DNA from 3 places in the Gorillibacterium sp. sgz306347 genome. Region 2 is predicted to be linked to each of the others. Evidence: predicted binding sites of a transcription regulator. Region 2 holds the regulator's gene; each other region holds the start of a gene.
What was found. The regulator LexA, encoded in region 2, represses DNA repair genes until DNA is damaged. The targets are predictions, from matches to a motif close to CGAACATATGTTCG.
Positions count from the first base shown of each region.

Region 1 (5,703 bases), on a different contig from region 2:
TTCAAGCACCGATTCTTTCTTGAGTGCGTCGGCTTCCTTTTTCGCACTTTCGATTATTTGTTCAGCCGCGCGCTCGGCGCTTGAAATTTTCGCTTCAGCAAGAGACTTCCGGATAAAATATCCAATCCCAGCGCCAATGAGAAGACCAACAACGAGTGCGATGATGGCCCAAACGATTGCCTCGTTAGGCATCCATTTTCACCTCCTCGCCGTTCCCTGAAGACTAGCTTGGGATTTGTTCAGTTGTAAACCCTTTTTACCGTTTCACATAGATGCTTCCATAACGGGATAATAAATCATCGGCTTTCCGCCGATTCGGTGCTGGATTCGCAGGAAAAAAGACAAGTAAAAATTGGCGATTTTACTTATTTGCGAATCATCACTTTAAGTGAAAGAGATATCAATATTTTAGCTGTAGCGTAAGAATCTTGTCAAGTTATCCTCACACGGGCGGCCCCTTGGGGAAGGAATTGGCGCACCGTGAAAATTAACACCCTTAATAAGATGATTAATCTGCTAAATCATCTTCGGAAAAGCCGCCGTCCCATTCATCCTCCCCCAAGCCGGGACCGCTAACTTCTTTCACAACGCCCGAGACAAGAGAGGGCGAAAAACCTCGTCGAGCCAGAAACCCGTAAAGCTTGCGTTTCCGGTCCACCGTCTCCCCCGAGAGCTGCTTCCACTTTTTGCGGGCGAGAAAAAGCGCTTGCTCGCGCTCCTCTTCTTCGCTTATTTTGCCCACCGCATCGCGAATCAGCCCTTGGTCGATGCCTTTCTGCTTGAGCTCCAGCTCTACCCATTTCCGGCCTTTTTTCTGCAGGGTGACCCGTTCCCGGGTCCACAGCTCCGCAAAGTGGCGGTCGTCGATGTACCCCCGTTCCTGTAGGAATCGCACGGTCGATTCGATCAACGGCGATTCGTACCCGCGCGTTTCCAGCTTTTTGCGGACTTCCTGAACGGAACGGGCCCGCACGCTGAGAAACCGGATCGCATCCTGGTAAGCTTTATTCTGTTCTTCCTCATGCAAAATCCGTTCCAGCTGCTCGGACTCCACGGGTTCGTCTTTCAGCAGCCTGTATTTGATCAGTACGTCTTCATGAACGGAAAACGCGTACTCCCCGTCCAGGTAAATGTTATAACGGGAGCGGTTTTTCTTCTGCCGTTCCACGGAAGTGATCATCTTTGCACGGTTGGTATTGTCCGTCTCCACGGGCGTCGCTCCTTTGTCCAGAGGCCGGCGCTGCGCGCTGCGGCCAAACATAAAAACGCCGCACCTTGCGAGGTGCGGCGGGAGGTATTATTCCAATGCCAGAATCGGATCTTCGTCTTCGTCATCTTCCTGTTCGGTTACGACAGTCACCAGGTTGCTGTTCGCCCGGATCCTCTTCTCGATGGTATCCGCCACTTTCGGATTATCCTTCAGGAACTGCTTGGCGTTCTCGCGTCCCTGGCCAAGCCGGTCGCCGTCAAAGGAATACCATGCGCCGCTCTTGTCGACGATGTCCATCTCGGTGCCGATGTCGACCAGGCTGCCTTCCTTCGAAATGCCTTCCCCGTACATCATGTCCACTTCCGCCTGCTTGAACGGAGGGGCCACCTTGTTCTTGACGACTTTGATCCGGGTCCGGTTGCCGATCATGTCGTTGCCCTGCTTCAGCGTCTCAATCCGGCGCACATCCAGCCGGATGGTCGAGTAAAACTTCAGCGCCCGGCCGCCCGGCGTGACTTCCGGGTTCCCGAACATGACGCCGACTTTCTCGCGGAGCTGGTTGATAAAGATCGCGATGACCTTGGATTTGTTGATCGCGCCGGAAAGCTTCCGAAGCGCCTGCGACATCAGCCGGGCCTGCAAGCCGACGTGGGAATCGCCCATCTCGCCTTCAATTTCCGCTTTGGGCACAAGAGCCGCCACGGAGTCCACGACGATGATGTCCACCGCGCCGCTGCGCACCAGAGCCTCGGCGATCTCAAGAGCCTGCTCGCCGGTATCGGGCTGGGACAGCAGCAGCTCGTCAATGTTGATGCCGAGCTTGCTGGCGTAAAGCGGATCGAGCGCGTGCTCCGCGTCGATGAAGGCGGCTTGTCCGCCGGCCTTCTGGACTTCCGCGATCGCATGCAGGGCGATCGTGGTTTTACCGGACGATTCCGGTCCGTAAATTTCAATGATTCTTCCTCTGGGGAAGCCGCCCACTCCGAGGGCTATATCAAGTGCAAGAGAACCGCTCGGGACAGTTTCCACCTGCATGTGGGTGGATTCTCCAAGCTTCATGATCGAACCCTTGCCGAATTGCTTCTCAATGTTGCGCAATGCCATTTCCAATGCTGCGCGCCGATCTGACAAACGACTCACATCCTTCTCGCGTTTATATATCTATTTTACTCTTTTTTGATGCATTTGCCAAGCATTTTTCGAACATACATTCGTATTTTTTTCTTCTGCGGCCGAACGGTCATTCCTTCATCCGCTCCCGGAAGCTTGCGCCGCATCCGGCCCTTAATGTGCATTCCCCCGCCTTTCGGAACAGTCCGCTTTCTCCCTCGCGGCATTAAAAAACCGCAGCGAACCGGTTCGCTGCGGTGCTTCCGCCGTTAACTTGTCTTTAGTATAAAGCCCGGTGGCGGAATGCGCAAGCCGGACGGCGCACAGAGCCGGCTTCCGCGAGGCGGACGGAAATCCGGGAGCCTGAGCCCGTATCTCCCTCTCCAAGCCTATACGCCTGTATGGGCTTCGGAATAAACTTTAGGGCGTTCCCGACGGCTCTGGAGCATCCTCCGTCTTCAATGAGGCCCAGAGATGGTAGAGCGCGGTTTTGGCCGCCTTCAGCTTCACGGTCTCCCGGTTCCCGTTGAAGCGGGATTCGTAAACGGCCGTCGGCCGCCCGCCGCGCGCGATTCCGAAGTACACCAATCCGGCCGGCTTGCCCTCGGAAGGCCCCGGTCCGGCCACGCCGGTAACGGACACGGCATAATCCGTTCCGGTGGCCTTCCGCAGGCCATCCGCCATGGCTTCGGCCGTTTCCGGGCTTACGGCGCCCGGCGCGCCGTCTCCTTCCAGCAGCGAGCCGGGGACGCCGAGCAGCGAACGCTTCAATTCGTTCGAGTAGGAAACAACGCCGCCCCGAAACGCTTCGGAGCTGCCGGGGATGGTGGTGATCAGGTCGGAGACAAGCCCGCCCGTGCAGCTTTCCGCCGCCGACAAAGTCAGGCCCTTTTCCTTGAGCAGCCGATAAACCGCTGTTTCAATCGACACGTCCTCCTCCGCATACAGATGCCGGCCCACCCGGCTCCGGATTTCGGCTTCGGTCTCTGCCATCTTGCCGAGCGCTTCTTCCCGCGTGCCGGCGCGCGTGGTGAGCCGGATCGTGACTTCCCCCTCCTTGGCGTAGGGCGCGATCGTGGGGTCTGTCTGGGCCTGAATCAAATCAAGCAGCGCATGCTCCAGGTTCGATTCCCCGATCCCGGCGAATTTCAGCATTTTCGAAAAAAGCGGCGTTTCGCCGTTCATTCCACCGCGCAGCCAGGGAATGGCGTAATCGAGAAACATCGGCTTCATTTCCCGCGGCGGTCCAGGCAGCAGAATATAACGTTTGCCGCCCCGCTCGATAGCGGCGCCCACCGCCAGCCCCGTGTCGTTGGGCAGCGGTTCGCTTCCTTCCGGCAGCAGAGCCTGGCGGGCGTTGCTCTCCACCATAACCGTTTTCCGGTCGCGGAAGAACTTCTTCATCTTCTCCAAAGAAGGTTCGTCGCTGATCAGCCCCACGCCAAGCATATCCGCCAGCACGTCCTTGGTCAGGTCGTCCTGCGTGGGACCCAAACCGCCGGTGCAGATCACAAGGTCGGCGCGTGCCGCGGCCAGTTCCAGCGCCTGGCGCAAACGAACGGGATTGTCCCCGACAACGGTCTGAAAATAAACATCGACCCCGATAGCCGCGCAGTGCTGGGCCAGAAACTGAGCGTTGGTGTTTACGATCTGGCCCAAAAGAAGCTCGGTGCCTACGGCGATTAGTTCGGCTTTCATGAGGTACCCCTTTCTTTCTCTCAGGATGTCCGGCGGCAAAAAAAGAACCGCGCTGTTCCCCGCCGCCGGCATGCCGGTAAGCGGCCATCCGATCAAACGGAAACGAACAACGCGGAGCGCACCGTCAAACCGGCCGGCTGCCTGCTAGGCATCCGACAGATTAAGCAGTTCCTTGTTCTTTAAGAAATAATCGACCCCGGAATAAATGGTGACGACCGTGGCGATCCAGAGGGCAATCTGATCAAAGGGAATGCCGATAAAATGAAAAGGGAAGTTGTTGAGCAATAGCGCGATAATCGCCGTAATCTGGGACGCCGTCTTCCACTTGCCCCACTTGCTGGCCGCCATGGCGTGCCCCTGCAGCGCCGCAATTTGCCGAAGCATCGTGACGGCCCATTCGCGGCTGATGATGATGATGGTGATCCAGGCCGGGCATTTGCCCATTTCAACAAGCGAGATCAGTACGGCGGTGACCAGCAGCTTGTCCGCGAGCGGGTCGAGCAGCTTGCCCAGGTTGGTCACGAGCTTGTTCTTGCGGGCAATATAGCCGTCCAGGCTGTCCGTACTCGCGGCGATGATAAAAATCACCGTCCCGATGATCTGGTTGTATGTAATCTCAAAGCCTCCGAAATGGATCACGGGAAACTTCATTTGGACCAGAAGAAAGAAGACGATGATCGGGACCAGGAAAATCCTGGCCACCGTAATCCGATTGGCCAGGTTCATGCGATTTCCTCCCCGGAAAGGTCAAATTCTAGCGAATGGGTGATCCGCACCTTGGCGATGCGTCCGATTTGCGTCTTGCAGCCCGAAACAAACACTTCTCCGTCAATTTCGGGTGCGTCGTGCTGGGACCTTCCAATATACACGTCGCCGCGCCCATCATAGCGCTCGATCAGCACATCCATCAGCCGCCCGACCTTGAGATCGTTTTTCTGCTTGGAGATTTCCCGCTGGATTTCCATCAGCTGGTTGGCCCGGGCTTCCTTTACGTCCTCGTCGATCTGGTCGGGAAGCCGGGAGGCCGGGGTGTCTTCTTCCTGGGAATACGTAAAGACGCCGAGCCGGTCAAACCGGATCTCCTTCACAAATTCGATCAGGCGGGCAAAATCCTCCTCCGACTCGCCCGGAAATCCCACGATGATCGAGGTCCGAAGGGAAACGTCGGGGATACGGGCCCGGATTTTCGCCACAAGCTCGCGCACGTCCCTTTGCCGGCCCGGTCTGCGCATCCGGCGAAGAATAGTGTCCTCGCTGTGCTGAAGCGGAAGGTCGATGTATTTACATATTTTGGGATTTGACGCAATCGTTTCGATCAGCTCATCCGTAAAAAAGCCCGGGTACGCGTAATGAAGCCGCACCCACTCGATGCCTGGCACTTCGCTGATCCGGTTCAAAAGCTCGGGCAGCTTGTGTTCTCCGTAAAGATCCGTTCCGTAATTGGTCGAGTCCTGTGCAATGACGCTGATTTCCCGTACGCCTTGCTCCGCCAGGCTCTGCGCTTCCGCAAGAATCGATTCGATGGAACGGCTCCGGAACGCTCCGCGCATAATCGGAATGCTGCAAAAGGTGCAGGCGTTGTCGCAGCCTTCGGCAATTTTGATATAGGCCGTGTGGGTGTCCGTCGTCAGACGGCGGGGCAGCCGTCTCTCGTAATCGAAAATCGCGCTTCCGACGAATACCGG
Region 1 is NZ_JCAPET010000022.1:13,334-19,036, reverse strand. Features, by position in the region: gene rny (ribonuclease Y) at 1-192, opposite strand, end outside; gene AC6I6H_RS13040 (RecX family transcriptional regulator) at 509-1,210, opposite strand; gene recA (recombinase RecA) at 1,298-2,341, opposite strand; gene AC6I6H_RS13030 (competence/damage-inducible protein A) at 2,741-4,018, opposite strand; gene pgsA (CDP-diacylglycerol--glycerol-3-phosphate 3-phosphatidyltransferase) at 4,163-4,744, opposite strand; gene rimO (30S ribosomal protein S12 methylthiotransferase RimO) at 4,741-5,703, opposite strand, start outside.
Region 1: recA (recombinase RecA) is a predicted target of LexA. The motif match lies at 2,411-2,424, and genes of this name have one in related genera.

Region 2 (5,703 bases):
GGCTGCGGGCAATTTCGGACGCTTCCTCATATTTTCCTTCCGCAATCATTCGTTTAAACTTCCGCGAGCCGAGCACGTTCGTCCGTTCGCCGACCAGGTAAGGACGGCCTTCCGGTTCAATATAAACCGTCTCGATGCCGGATACGGCCGGCAAATGGGCTCCGCTCCGCGGACGAGGCCGATAGCTGGCCATCGTCTCGGCGAGCGCGCGGATGTGGTCCGGCGTCGTTCCGCAGCAGCCGCCGGCCACATTCAGCCAGCCCTGCTCGGCAAAACCCGCCAGCTTTTTCGCAAGAGAATCGGGCGACTCGTGATAATGCCCGTCTTCGTCGGGAAGCCCGGCGTTCGGGTAGCAGCTTACCGCCGCATCGGTTAGCTGCGACAACGTACGAATGTGGTCGCGCATAAATTCCGGTCCGGTCGCACAGTTGAGGCCGACGGAGATCGGATGAAGGTGCTCCAGCGAAACGGCAAACGCCTCGATGGACTGACCGGCCAGCGTCGTGCCCATCGGCTCGATGGTGCCGGACAGCATGATCGGCAGCTGCTTCCCGGTATCGTCCATCGCCCGCCGGACGGCGATGCCGGCCGCTTTTACATTTAGTGTATCCTGGGAGGTTTCAATGAGAAACACGTCGACGCCCGATTCGATGAGTGCCACGGCTTCCACGTAATAGCTTTCTTCCAATTCGTCAAAGGTTACGCCGCCGGTAACGGAAAGCGTTTTGGTGGTCGGCCCGAGGGCTCCCGCCACGTAGCGCGGCCACTCCGGCGTCGTAAACCGGTTTGCCGCTTCCACCGCCAGCTTGGCCGCGGCCCGGTTGATTTCGTCGGCCCGGTCCTGGATGCCGTACTCAGCCAGCACCACGCTTGTAGCGCCGAACGTATTCGTTTCAATAATATCCGCTCCAGCCTCCAGGTACTGCTCATGGATTCTGGAAATCACATCCGGACGCGTCAAGACCAGCATTTCATTGCAGCCTTCCAGCTCTTCGCCGCCAAAATCGGCTGCGTTCAGATTTTCGCGCTGGATCATGGTGCCCATCGCGCCGTCCAAAATCAGGATTTTCTGCTGCATTTGCTGCTCCAATGACGGTTTGTTCACGGTTTGATACTTCCTTTCCGGCGTTAACGCGCTAGCGTCGGCATAAATTAACCCTAAGTGTAGCAGAATTGACACACGAAAAAAAGAACTCTCTCTTCTTTTGAAGCAAAACACAAAGAAAGGCAAATTCCCCAGGCGGTCCGGAGGATTTGCCTTGTGCTTCGTTCAAACGGAACCGTTTATTCCGCTTCTTCCTTGATCTTGCTTAGTACCCCGAGCAGTTCCCGGAGCCGGGTGATTTCGTAAGTGGGCACGATTTCGTCGGTCCGCGTCACGCCGTGCGCGTTGATCCAGACGTTGCGCATGCCGATGCTGCCGGAACCGAGAATATCCGTCGTCAATTTGTCGCCGACCATTATGCCTTCGGACGAATCAATGCCCAAAAGCTCGGCGGCGCGGCGGAAGATCGTCATGGCCGGTTTGCCTTCGCCAAACTCGCCGGAAATGATGATATGATCAAAATAAGCCGCCAGCTCGGGAAAGCCGGCAAGCTTCTCCTGCTGAAGGTCCGGCGCGCCATTGGTCAGCAGCAGCAGCTTGTACGATGCTTTCAGCTCGTCCAGTACTTCGAAGGTTTCTTCGTACGCAAGCGGTCGGGAACGGCGCTCCCGGGGAAAACGCTCCGCAAGCTCGGCGCCCAGACCGGCGTCTTCGACTCCGGCGGCCGCAAGCCCTCTTGTCCAGGCTTCCTTGCGGTAGCCGGGAGCCAGCGACTCCAGCTTGCGGAAGCTTTCCAGCTCGCCGCCGGAAAAGTTGGCCCAGAGCGCTTCAAAGGGATTGATGCCAATCATTTTGGTAAACGCAAACGTCTCGAAGGACTCGTACAACGTCCTCGCTTCCCGGCGGACCTCTTCCTCCAGCCGGTCCGGGTCAAGCTCCGGCCGGCATTCGGCGGCATACCGGCAGGTGGCTTCGAAAGCTTCCTTTACGCTCCGCTCATCCCACAGCAGCGTGTCATCCAAATCGAATAAAACCGCTTTGATGGCCATCCTAATCCCCCGACTTTCCGAATTATCCTTACATTTCGTTCAGTTTGATATCGTTCCGGACGGCGAACTCGCGCAGCGCGTTCGAAACCTCCGCCACCGGGAACCGGTGAATAAACTTCGTAAAGGTCCAGGCTTTGCGCTTCACCTTCATCTGGATGACGAGGCCGCTTTTCATCAGCCGGATCTCCTCAATCTCGTGGGCGTATGCCGTTTGAAACCCGGTGAACCGGCGGGCGGTCAGCGAGTTCCTGCCGACTGACAGCGTCGGCCGGTTGATCACGAGCAGCAGGAGCGCCAAAGCGACGTAAACCGCAAACCAGATCCAGGCGCTTTGCGTCATGTTTCCGGCGGAATAGGTCAGCCAGAGATTGACGACGGTCATGAAAATCAGAAAGATGGGAAGAATCCAGTAGCGCCCTTTATAGGTGATTTGATTTTCCTTGGTGACGGTTCCCAAAGGAGCAAGCCCGTCCTTCTTGCGTTTCTTGTTGATGTCTTTCTGGTTCTTCTCAACCATGCGCTCCCATTTACGGGACATTGTTTTCTTCATCCTCTACGAATTTGATGGATTCCAGCTGATATTTCAAGGACCGCTTGAACGCTTCAATGTATACTTTGCGGAGCTCGTTGCGTTCCTCCAGCTCCTCGTCGGTCAGACCGGTCGACTTGGCCTTGCGGGCAAGCTCGTTGATCCGGGCAACCGTTTCATCCATGTTCATGTTTCAGCCTCCCGTGTTGCGTTATCCCTTCTACTTTGCCATTCGCCCGAAAGGTTGTCAAGGCAATCCGGCCGAATGAATGGGACGCAAATGCAAAGAAGCACACGGCTTTCGGGCCATCCGGCGGATGACGGCAAAACCGGTGCTCCTGTATGTGAATAGCCTGTTGAAATGGACTTAATTGGACGGGGGCAAGGCAAGAATTTGACCCACTTGAAGCTGCGGGCTTTCCAGATCATTGCAGCTCATCAATTGATCGATATAGCGAGACATTCCCACGCCGTTGCGGTGTTCTCTCGCAATGCTCCACAGCGTATCCCCGGGTCCGACATCGATCAGCTTTACGGATGCTTTCTCTTCCAGGTTTATCGCAACAGAGGAGTCCGAACCTGTGTTCGTCCCCTTGGCAGAATCTACTCCTACCGCATAAGCTTTAAGCAAAAAGCCGGAGAAAAAGGTCACCGCTACGAGCATAGCGAAAACTACAGCCATCAGTTTATACTTGGGTCCAGCGGTCAAGCGGCGGGAAAAATCCGGCTTGGCAGCCGGCATATTCATCTTTTGTTTACCGGTATTTTCATTATGTAAACTACTCGTCCGATTATTGCCCCAATAAACGATGACCGAATTCATATCAAGCCCTCCCAAACATTTGTTCTGCTTTTACTATAAAGCGAACATACGTTCATGTCAACAGAAAAAGCGAACAAATGTTTGTTCTTGTGCGAACGGACTCGAACTTATGTTTGTACGAACTCCGGTTCTATGTTATAATTTGCTTACATTTCCTATGATGGAGTGATTCAATTGACGAAATTATCCGGCCGCCAGCAGGCCATTCTTGAATTTATCCGCAACGAAGTCCGGGTAAAGGGATATCCGCCTTCCGTCCGGGAGATTGGGGAAGCCGTCGGTCTCGCTTCCAGCTCCACGGTACACGGTCACCTGGACCGCCTGGAAAAGAAAGGCCTGATTCGCCGCGACCCGACCAAACCCCGGGCCATCGAGCTGCTTGGCGGCGGAGAAGAGACCGAAACGGTGTTCTCCTTTGCCGTATCCCGCGTTCCGCTGATCGGCAAAGTGACGGCCGGCATGCCCATTACTGCAACCGAGAATATCGAAGACTATTTCCCTCTCCCCTCTCATTATGTCGGGGACCATACCGTCTTTATGCTGACGGTCGAAGGCGACAGCATGATCAACGCCGGCATCCACAGCGGCGACTATGTGATCGTTCGCCAGCAGCAAACCGCCAACAACGGCGACATTGTCGTTGCCATGACGGAAGACGATGAAGCAACGGTTAAAACCTTCTATAAGGAACGGGACCACATCCGGCTGCAGCCGCAGAACGATACGATGGCCCCCATTATTCTTCCCAACGTATCCATTCTCGGCAAGGTTGTCGGCGTATTCCGGGATATTCATTAATCCATTCCGGGTACGGCATAGCAAAACCCTCGCGTCCATCCGGCGCGAGGGTTTTGCTTTGTTCCTTTGGTTTTCAACCGTCTCTGTCAGCGCGCTTCCCTCAGGTCCTTGACCCGGACATTGGCGCTGAACAGCGAGCCTTCGCTGCTGACCTTGAAGGAGGGGTATCGCTCCTCCGCCTCCAGCCGCATCGTTTCGTCAAACTGCCCTTGCTGCTGCCGGTCCACGTAGAAGAGAAAAGGATCGTCCTGCACCTTGATGTCGGTGCTATTCGGAGCATCCAGCAGCTGGAGCACGAGCACGCCATTGCAGCCGCAATCTTCGGTGTCGTAATACAGCTTGAAGCAGCCTTTTCCGCCGCCCAGATGCTCCCTTAACCGGTTCTCCGTCAGCTCGTTCAGCGTGATCTTCATGCTTTGCTCCTCCTCCCGTTCCCGATCCTACAGGAAAAGCTTTACTTCCCCGTTTTCTTCCTTCACCACATAGGTCTGCACTTGCCCCTGATCGGGCGCTTGAACAAGACCTGTGGCCAAATCGATTTTCCAATCGTAAAGCGGATCATAAATGTACCGGCCGGAAACAATGGCTTCCGTCAAGGTGCCGCCTTTCGGATGCGGACTGGCATTGTCGATGGCGAACAGCTCCTTGTCGGAGGTGCGGAAAACCGCCAAAACCCGGTCCTCCACCTGCACCGTTCTCCCGATCCGGGACGGAAACGCCTCGCTTTTGCCGATGAAAATGCCGTTTGCCTGCTGCGTCATGAGCCTGAAGCACTCCCTTCTATGATTACCCGGCCTGCCGGACCGGAATCCTCAAAGCTGCGGTTGAACCACTTCAAAATATGCCGACCGGGCTTTATCGTCGGCCAGTACCTTTTTCCACGGGTCCTCTACTTTCTGCAGCGCGAACTCAATGCGCGCTTTCAGGGCTGCGCGGTTGTCGGTGTCTTCCACGACCGCCTGCTTGATCGCGTCCAGACCGATCCGTTCCACCCATTCCGAGGTCCGCTCCAGATACTTGCCGGTCTCCCGGTAATGCTGCATGACGGCTGCCACTACGTCCACCAGTTCACCGTCCGTCTTCACCTTGCACAAGGAATCGGCCAATCGGGGCTTGATGCCCCCGTTGCCGCCGACAAAGATTTCCCAGCCGCCGTCGTTGCCGACGATTCCGATGTCTTTGGTGCACGATTCCGCACAGTTCCGCGGGCAGGCGTTAACCGCCATTTTGAACTTCGCCGGGAAGTCCAGCCGTTCAAACTTGCGTTCCAGCAGCTCGCCCATGGCCATGGAGTCCACCGTACCGAACCGGCACAAAGGCGCGCCGACGCATGTTTTCACCGTGCGCAGCGATTTGGCATAGGCATAGCCGGAAGGCATATCCAGCTCCTCCCACACCTTCGGCAGATCCTCCTTGCGGACGCCGACCAGGTCGAGGCGCTGTCCTCCTGTTACCTTAA
Region 2 is NZ_JCAPET010000006.1:111,037-116,739, forward strand. Features, by position in the region: gene metH (methionine synthase) at 1-1,078, opposite strand, end outside; gene AC6I6H_RS05540 (HAD family hydrolase) at 1,285-2,094, opposite strand; gene AC6I6H_RS05545 (hypothetical protein) at 2,123-2,632, opposite strand; gene AC6I6H_RS05550 (DUF896 domain-containing protein) at 2,622-2,813, opposite strand; gene AC6I6H_RS05555 (LysM peptidoglycan-binding domain-containing protein) at 2,991-3,446, opposite strand; gene lexA (transcriptional repressor LexA) at 3,621-4,244, shown strand; gene AC6I6H_RS05565 (iron-sulfur cluster biosynthesis family protein) at 4,331-4,657, opposite strand; gene nirD (nitrite reductase small subunit NirD) at 4,685-5,005, opposite strand; gene nirB (nitrite reductase large subunit NirB) at 5,057-5,703, opposite strand, start outside.

Region 3 (5,703 bases), on a different contig from region 2:
TGATCCGGTTGGCATAAAGGTCGCTGAAAATGATCGCGCCGACGCCAACCTGGCGGGCCACCTCTTCCTTGTTCTCCATGTTCGGATTCTTTGCTTCGATGATCTCACGCGTTTTGTCGATCGCCTGCAGAAGCAGGTCCTCCAGCTTGACGACGTTGCCTTTGCGGGTAGACAGGCTCATGCCCTCAAGGCTTACGCGGCCAAACGGGACGTGCACCATGTCCGCCGCCCACTCGTAGCCCATCAGCTCGACGATTTTGAACAGCTGTTGAAAATGCAGGTTCTGCGCATAGTCCGTCACATACACGGCTTTGACGAAATCGTAGGTTTTCTTCCGGTAAAGCGCCGCCGCTACGTCGCGCGTATGGTACAGGGAGCTGCCGTCTTTTTTCAGCATGAGGGCGGGCGACATGTTGTAATCGTCCAGACGGACCAGCATCGCGCCGTCGTCCTCTTCCAGCAGGTTCTTATCCTTCAGCTCGGCGATTACCGGAGCCATTTTGTCGTTGTAAAAGCTCTCGCCGGCGAACGACTCGAAGCTGACGCCGAGGAGATCGTATATTTTCTTGAACTCGGCCAGGCTGATTTCAACGAACCACTTCCAAAGCCGGATCGCTTCCTCGTCCCCCTGCTCGATGCGGACAAACCAGGAGCGCGCTTCCTCTTCCATCGCCGGCTCTATCTCCGCTTCGTCGTGGAATTTCACGTACAAGCGCAAAAGCTCATCGATCCCCTGCTCCTCCACCCGCGCGGCATCGCCCCATCTTTGGTAGGCGACGATCAGTTTGCCGAACTGCGTGCCCCAGTCCCCGAGGTGGTTGACGCCGATGACGTTATAGCCGAGAAAGGTGAAAATCTGTTTGATCGCGTTGCCGATAACCGTCGAGCGGAGATGGCCGATATGAAACGGCTTGGCGATGTTCGGAGAAGAGTAGTCGATGACGATGTTTTTGCCTTCTCCCTGCGTGCTGGAGCCGTAACGGGCGCCCAGCCGCAAAATCTCCTCCACCTGCTCCGAGACAAAACGCTTTTTGTCCAGGTAAATGTTCAGGTAGCCGGACACCGAATCCGCCTTCTCGATGGCTTCATGCCGCAGCTGTTCCTTGAGTCCGTCGGCGATGGCCTGCGGCGATTTGCGCAGTGCCTTGCTCAGCTTGAAGCAGGGCAGGGACAGGTCCCCCATCTCCGGATTGGGCGGATATTCCAGCAGCTCGACGACCGCTTGGGCATCCAGGCCTTCCACGGCGTTTGCGATGAGCTCTCCGATCAATGTCTTATAGCGGTTCATACATCCATTCTCCTTTTCTCAAAACGGTCAATAAACAAGAAAACACCCCGTATGGGGTGCCCTCGATGTTATGTAGTTGGTGCGGTCGAGAGGACTTGAACCTCCACGGCTGTTACACCACTAGAACCTGAATCTAGCGCGTCTGCCAATTCCGCCACGACCGCATGCACCGCTTGCTGCCCCGCTGTTACCCGATGACATCTCTTGCGGACAAAAAGTAATATAACACGCCCGCCAAACCGATGTCAAACTCTTTTTTGCAAATCGCTTGCGTTCTGCTTTCATCTGTAATACAATGGAAACAAACATACGAACGGAGGTTCGCATCCATGGCAATGAACGCGATCGACCTGACCCGTCCCCCCGTTACCGCCAATTCCGAGCGCGTGCTCGTGAAGCAATATATGCTGCTGCCCATCCTGCTTGCCATGCTGCAGCGGGATCTGGACACGATCCGCCAATCTTCCTTGCGGATCAGTCTGCCTCCGGTCGTCGTCATCCAGCGGACGATGGACGCCGTGCGCGAAGACTTCGGACGCATCCGCCAGCGCCTAGGCCTGGCCGGCATCCGCATCTATTCCGAAGACAAGAACGCCGAAGGCGTCACCTGCAAGTACGTCTGCCGCGGGTACCACGAGGTGTTTTCCATGGCCCGCAGCGAGGTTTCCACCGAGATCAGCCTCCTGGCCGGCCGGTATGTCGACACGAAAGCGGAGCCCAGCGAATAAGCGGCACGGCTGCCGGTTAATTTGAATTGGATTCCTCCGCATCCCTTGGCAGGTCCCAAGGCTGGATGCGATATTCCCGCCCCAGCTTCAGAATTTTGCGGTTCAGCTTTTTGATGACTACATGGCTGTCGTCCCAAGCCATCACATAGCCTTTCACATCGTTGGCCGGATCCGCGTCCCGGATGACACGAACCTTCGTGCCGTCCAGCCGGAACCGGTCCAACTTTTCTTCGCTCATCATGCGCTTTCCCGTCCCTCCCTCTTTTGCTGCCGCCTTTCCTGCGGCGAACTGTCCCTTCATTATAATCGTTTTGTCCCTTGACTTTCATCTTTTGCTTTTCGTATGATGAAACCATCAAACCCAAAGGGGAAATTTTGATGTCGGTGTATGTTCTTAACCTGTGAATTTCATAACGGATTGACCCTCGCATGCTCTTGATCGAAGCCGCGCCTACAGGCGGCTTGGTTTGGTGCGTCTGATTCGGGTCAGCCAACACGGTTAAGAACAGCTGAAATCACCCCGCCCGGGAACCTTCCGAGGAGATGAAGCCGTGCTGCCGCACGGTTTTTTTGCGTTCTCCGCTCGCCTTCCGATCTTCGACAAAAGACGGGGGCCGCGGCAGGACGCACACGAAGGCTCGCCCGGTCCGTCTCCGAGGACGGACCGTCCGCCTTCTCTCCGGCCGGAAGCACTCCCGATTTAAGGGCAAAGAGTGACGTAGCTTACGTTCGCTCTTTGCCCTTTTTATTTTGACCAAACCAGGAGGTACCCCATGAATCCCGAAACGTTTACCACCCTTGGCTATGACCGCATCAAGGCGTCCATCGCGGAATTTGCCGTTACGTTCGCCGGCCGCCGGCAGGCCGAAGACCTTCAGCCTGCCGATTACGCGCCCGCCATCCGGGCCCGCCTGCAGGAAGCAGATGAAGCCCGCAAAGTATGGGAGACCAGCTCCGGCCTTCCGCTTCCCACGCTGACCGGGATGGAAAGCCCCCTCGCCCTGCTGGGCAAGGGGTACTTGCTTACGGCAGCCGACCTGGGTGCGATCGCCCTTTTTATCCGGAGCTGCACCCAATGGACCGATTTTATTACCCGGAAAACCGAGCTCGCTCCCTCCTTGTCCGTCTACGCTTACTCCATGCATGACCTGCGCGCCCTGGGAGAAGCGATTGACTGGTGCATTGACCGAGGCACGATTCTGGATTCCGCCAGTCCGGAGCTTGGCAAAATTCGCAAAAAAATCCGGATCGCGGACGAGCGGATCAAGAAGCGGCTGGACGGCCTGCTCGGCAAGCACCGCGATATTTTGCAGGAAGCGCTTGTGATGAAACGCGGCGGGCATTACGTCCTTCCGGTCAAAAAGGAATTCCGCAAACGGATCGCCGGCTCCGTGCTGGATGAATCCGCGAGCGGCCAGACCGTTTACGTGGAGCCGTCGGAGCTGATTCCGCTGCAGGAGGAGCTTTCCGTTCTTCAGGCGGAAGAGGCAGTCGAGGAGCAAAAAATTCTCACCGAGCTGACTGGCTTGGCCGAGGAGCATCAAGCCGAGCTGAAGCTGAACGTGGAGACGATCGGCAACTACGACTTTATTTTCGCCAAGGGCAAATACGCCGCAAGCGTCGGCGGCCGCGCCGTCGGCATCAATGAAGAAGCGCAGGTCCGTCTCGTCAACGCGACGCACCCGCTGCTGCAGGGCGCAAAGGTCCCGCTCCAGCTGGAATTCGGCAACCGTTACCGAGCGCTTGTCATTACCGGCCCGAATACCGGGGGCAAAACAGTCGCGCTCAAAACGGTCGGCCTCCTGATCCTTATGGCGCTTTCTGGGATTCCCATCCCGGCTGCCGAGAAAAGCACCGTCCCGGTTTACACGAACATCGAGGTCGACATTGGCGACAACCAGAGCATGGATCAGTCGCTCAGCACGTTCTCTTCCCACATCCGGACGGTAATCCGCATGCTGCAAAAAGCCGATTCGCGCACCCTGGTCCTGCTTGACGAGCTGGCCAGCGGCACCGATCCAGGAGAAGGCATCGGCCTGTCCATCGCCGTACTGGAGGAGCTCTACCGGAAGGGGGCTTCCGTCATCGCGACGACCCATTACAACGAGATCAAGCGGTTTGCCGACCGCACACCCGGTTTCGAAAACGCCCGGATGGAGTTCGACCCGGAAACGCTCCAGCCGCTATACCGGCTCACGGTCGGCGAAGCGGGCAGCAGCTACGCGTTCCTGATCGCGCTCCGGCTCGGCATCGACCCGCGCATTGTAGACCGGGCCCGGGAAGTCACAAGCGGAGCGGCCTCTCCGTTTGAGCGGATGGAGGAGGAGCCCTCCGAAGAAGGCGGGCATCCGGAAACCGGCAAGCCGATTGAGCATGCGGCTTCCGCCGGCCTCGCTGCACCGGAAGGAAACGGAGGCCAGCCCGCTTCGCCTTCCCGCCAACGCGCGAAGCGCGAGCATCCCAAGCCGGGAGGCAATTCCTCCGCCGGCGGCGACGGACAGCCGAACTCCGGGGGCCAACCCGGGAACGGGGAGGCGGAAAGCCCGGAAGGCGGCCCGCCTGCCGGACAGCGCTTCAAAACCGGCGACCTGGTCTTCGTACCGTATCTCAAAAAACCGGGGGTGGTGTACCGGGAAGAAGACGAGCGGGGCAACCTGATTCTGTTGATCCAGAAAGAGAAAGTCCGGGTCAACCGCAAACGGCTGAAGCCCTATATCGACCGGAAGCATCTTTATCCCGCCGACTACGACATGGATATCGTGTTTGAATCCAAGGAAAACCGGAAAAAACGAAAGCTTCTGAGCCGTAAGCACGCGGAAGGAGTAACCATTGAAACTCCGGAAGACGAGCTGCGGTAGCGGTAGAACCGTCGGCCGGCGGCTTACGGCATGGCAATGAACAAACAGCAAAAAACCCGGCCGCCAAGCGGCCGGGTTTTATCTATAAGAGACGTGGCGTTATCCGACATGTTCCTTGCTGTCATTGGTCTCATACCAGCAATCCAGCACCGTACCGGACATAACCTGGCTGTCGATGTACTCGACCTGCTTTGCGGAAAACTGCTCCTGCCAGACGATATCCAGTTCCTTGCACAATTTGACGATGGTCAGCAGTTCAGACCAGGCGACATACCGTTTGTACCAGAAAAACTGGGGATGTTCGATCATGTATGGATACAGATCGTCGAAGTCCGTGTGTTTGCAATCCAGGGCCCGCTCGAAATGCACCTTGGCATCCTGCAGTTTGGAGATCATGTACTCTTCCGAGATGATTTTATCCCCCATATGTCTTTCCTCCTCTCTCTGTACCGTTCTTTCTATTATATCGGATAATGGCCTTTGGGAAAAGACGCGTTTTTCATCCGATTTTCAGAAAAACTGGTTATTTCATTCTTATTTCGCCCTGCTCCAGGCTGAGGATCGTCACCAGGGCATCGAGCCGGATGCCCAGCTCCCGGATGGAAGCGGCCCCCTGCTGGAACGCCTTCTCGACGGCAACTCCAAAGCCGGCGATTTCCGCACCCGCCTGCCCGATAATGCGGACAATGCCCCGGGCCGCGTCGCCGTTGGCGATAATGTCGTCGATGATCAATACCCGGTCTTCCGCTTTAAGCAGCGAACGGGGGATCATGATGTCCGTCACAATGCCCTTCGTAAAGGAAGGAACCCGTTCGCAATAAATATCCTC
Region 3 is NZ_JCAPET010000010.1:1,940-7,642, forward strand. Features, by position in the region: gene argS (arginine--tRNA ligase) at 1-1,288, opposite strand, end outside; tRNA gene AC6I6H_RS07440 (tRNA-Leu) at 1,366-1,452, opposite strand; gene AC6I6H_RS07445 (YhjD family protein) at 1,618-2,016, shown strand; gene AC6I6H_RS07450 (hypothetical protein) at 2,033-2,254, opposite strand; gene AC6I6H_RS07455 (endonuclease MutS2) at 2,790-4,874, shown strand; gene AC6I6H_RS07460 (hypothetical protein) at 4,974-5,300, opposite strand; gene AC6I6H_RS07465 (xanthine phosphoribosyltransferase) at 5,398-5,703, opposite strand, start outside.
Region 3: AC6I6H_RS07445 (YhjD family protein) is a predicted target of LexA. The motif match lies at 1,599-1,612, and genes of this name have one in related genera.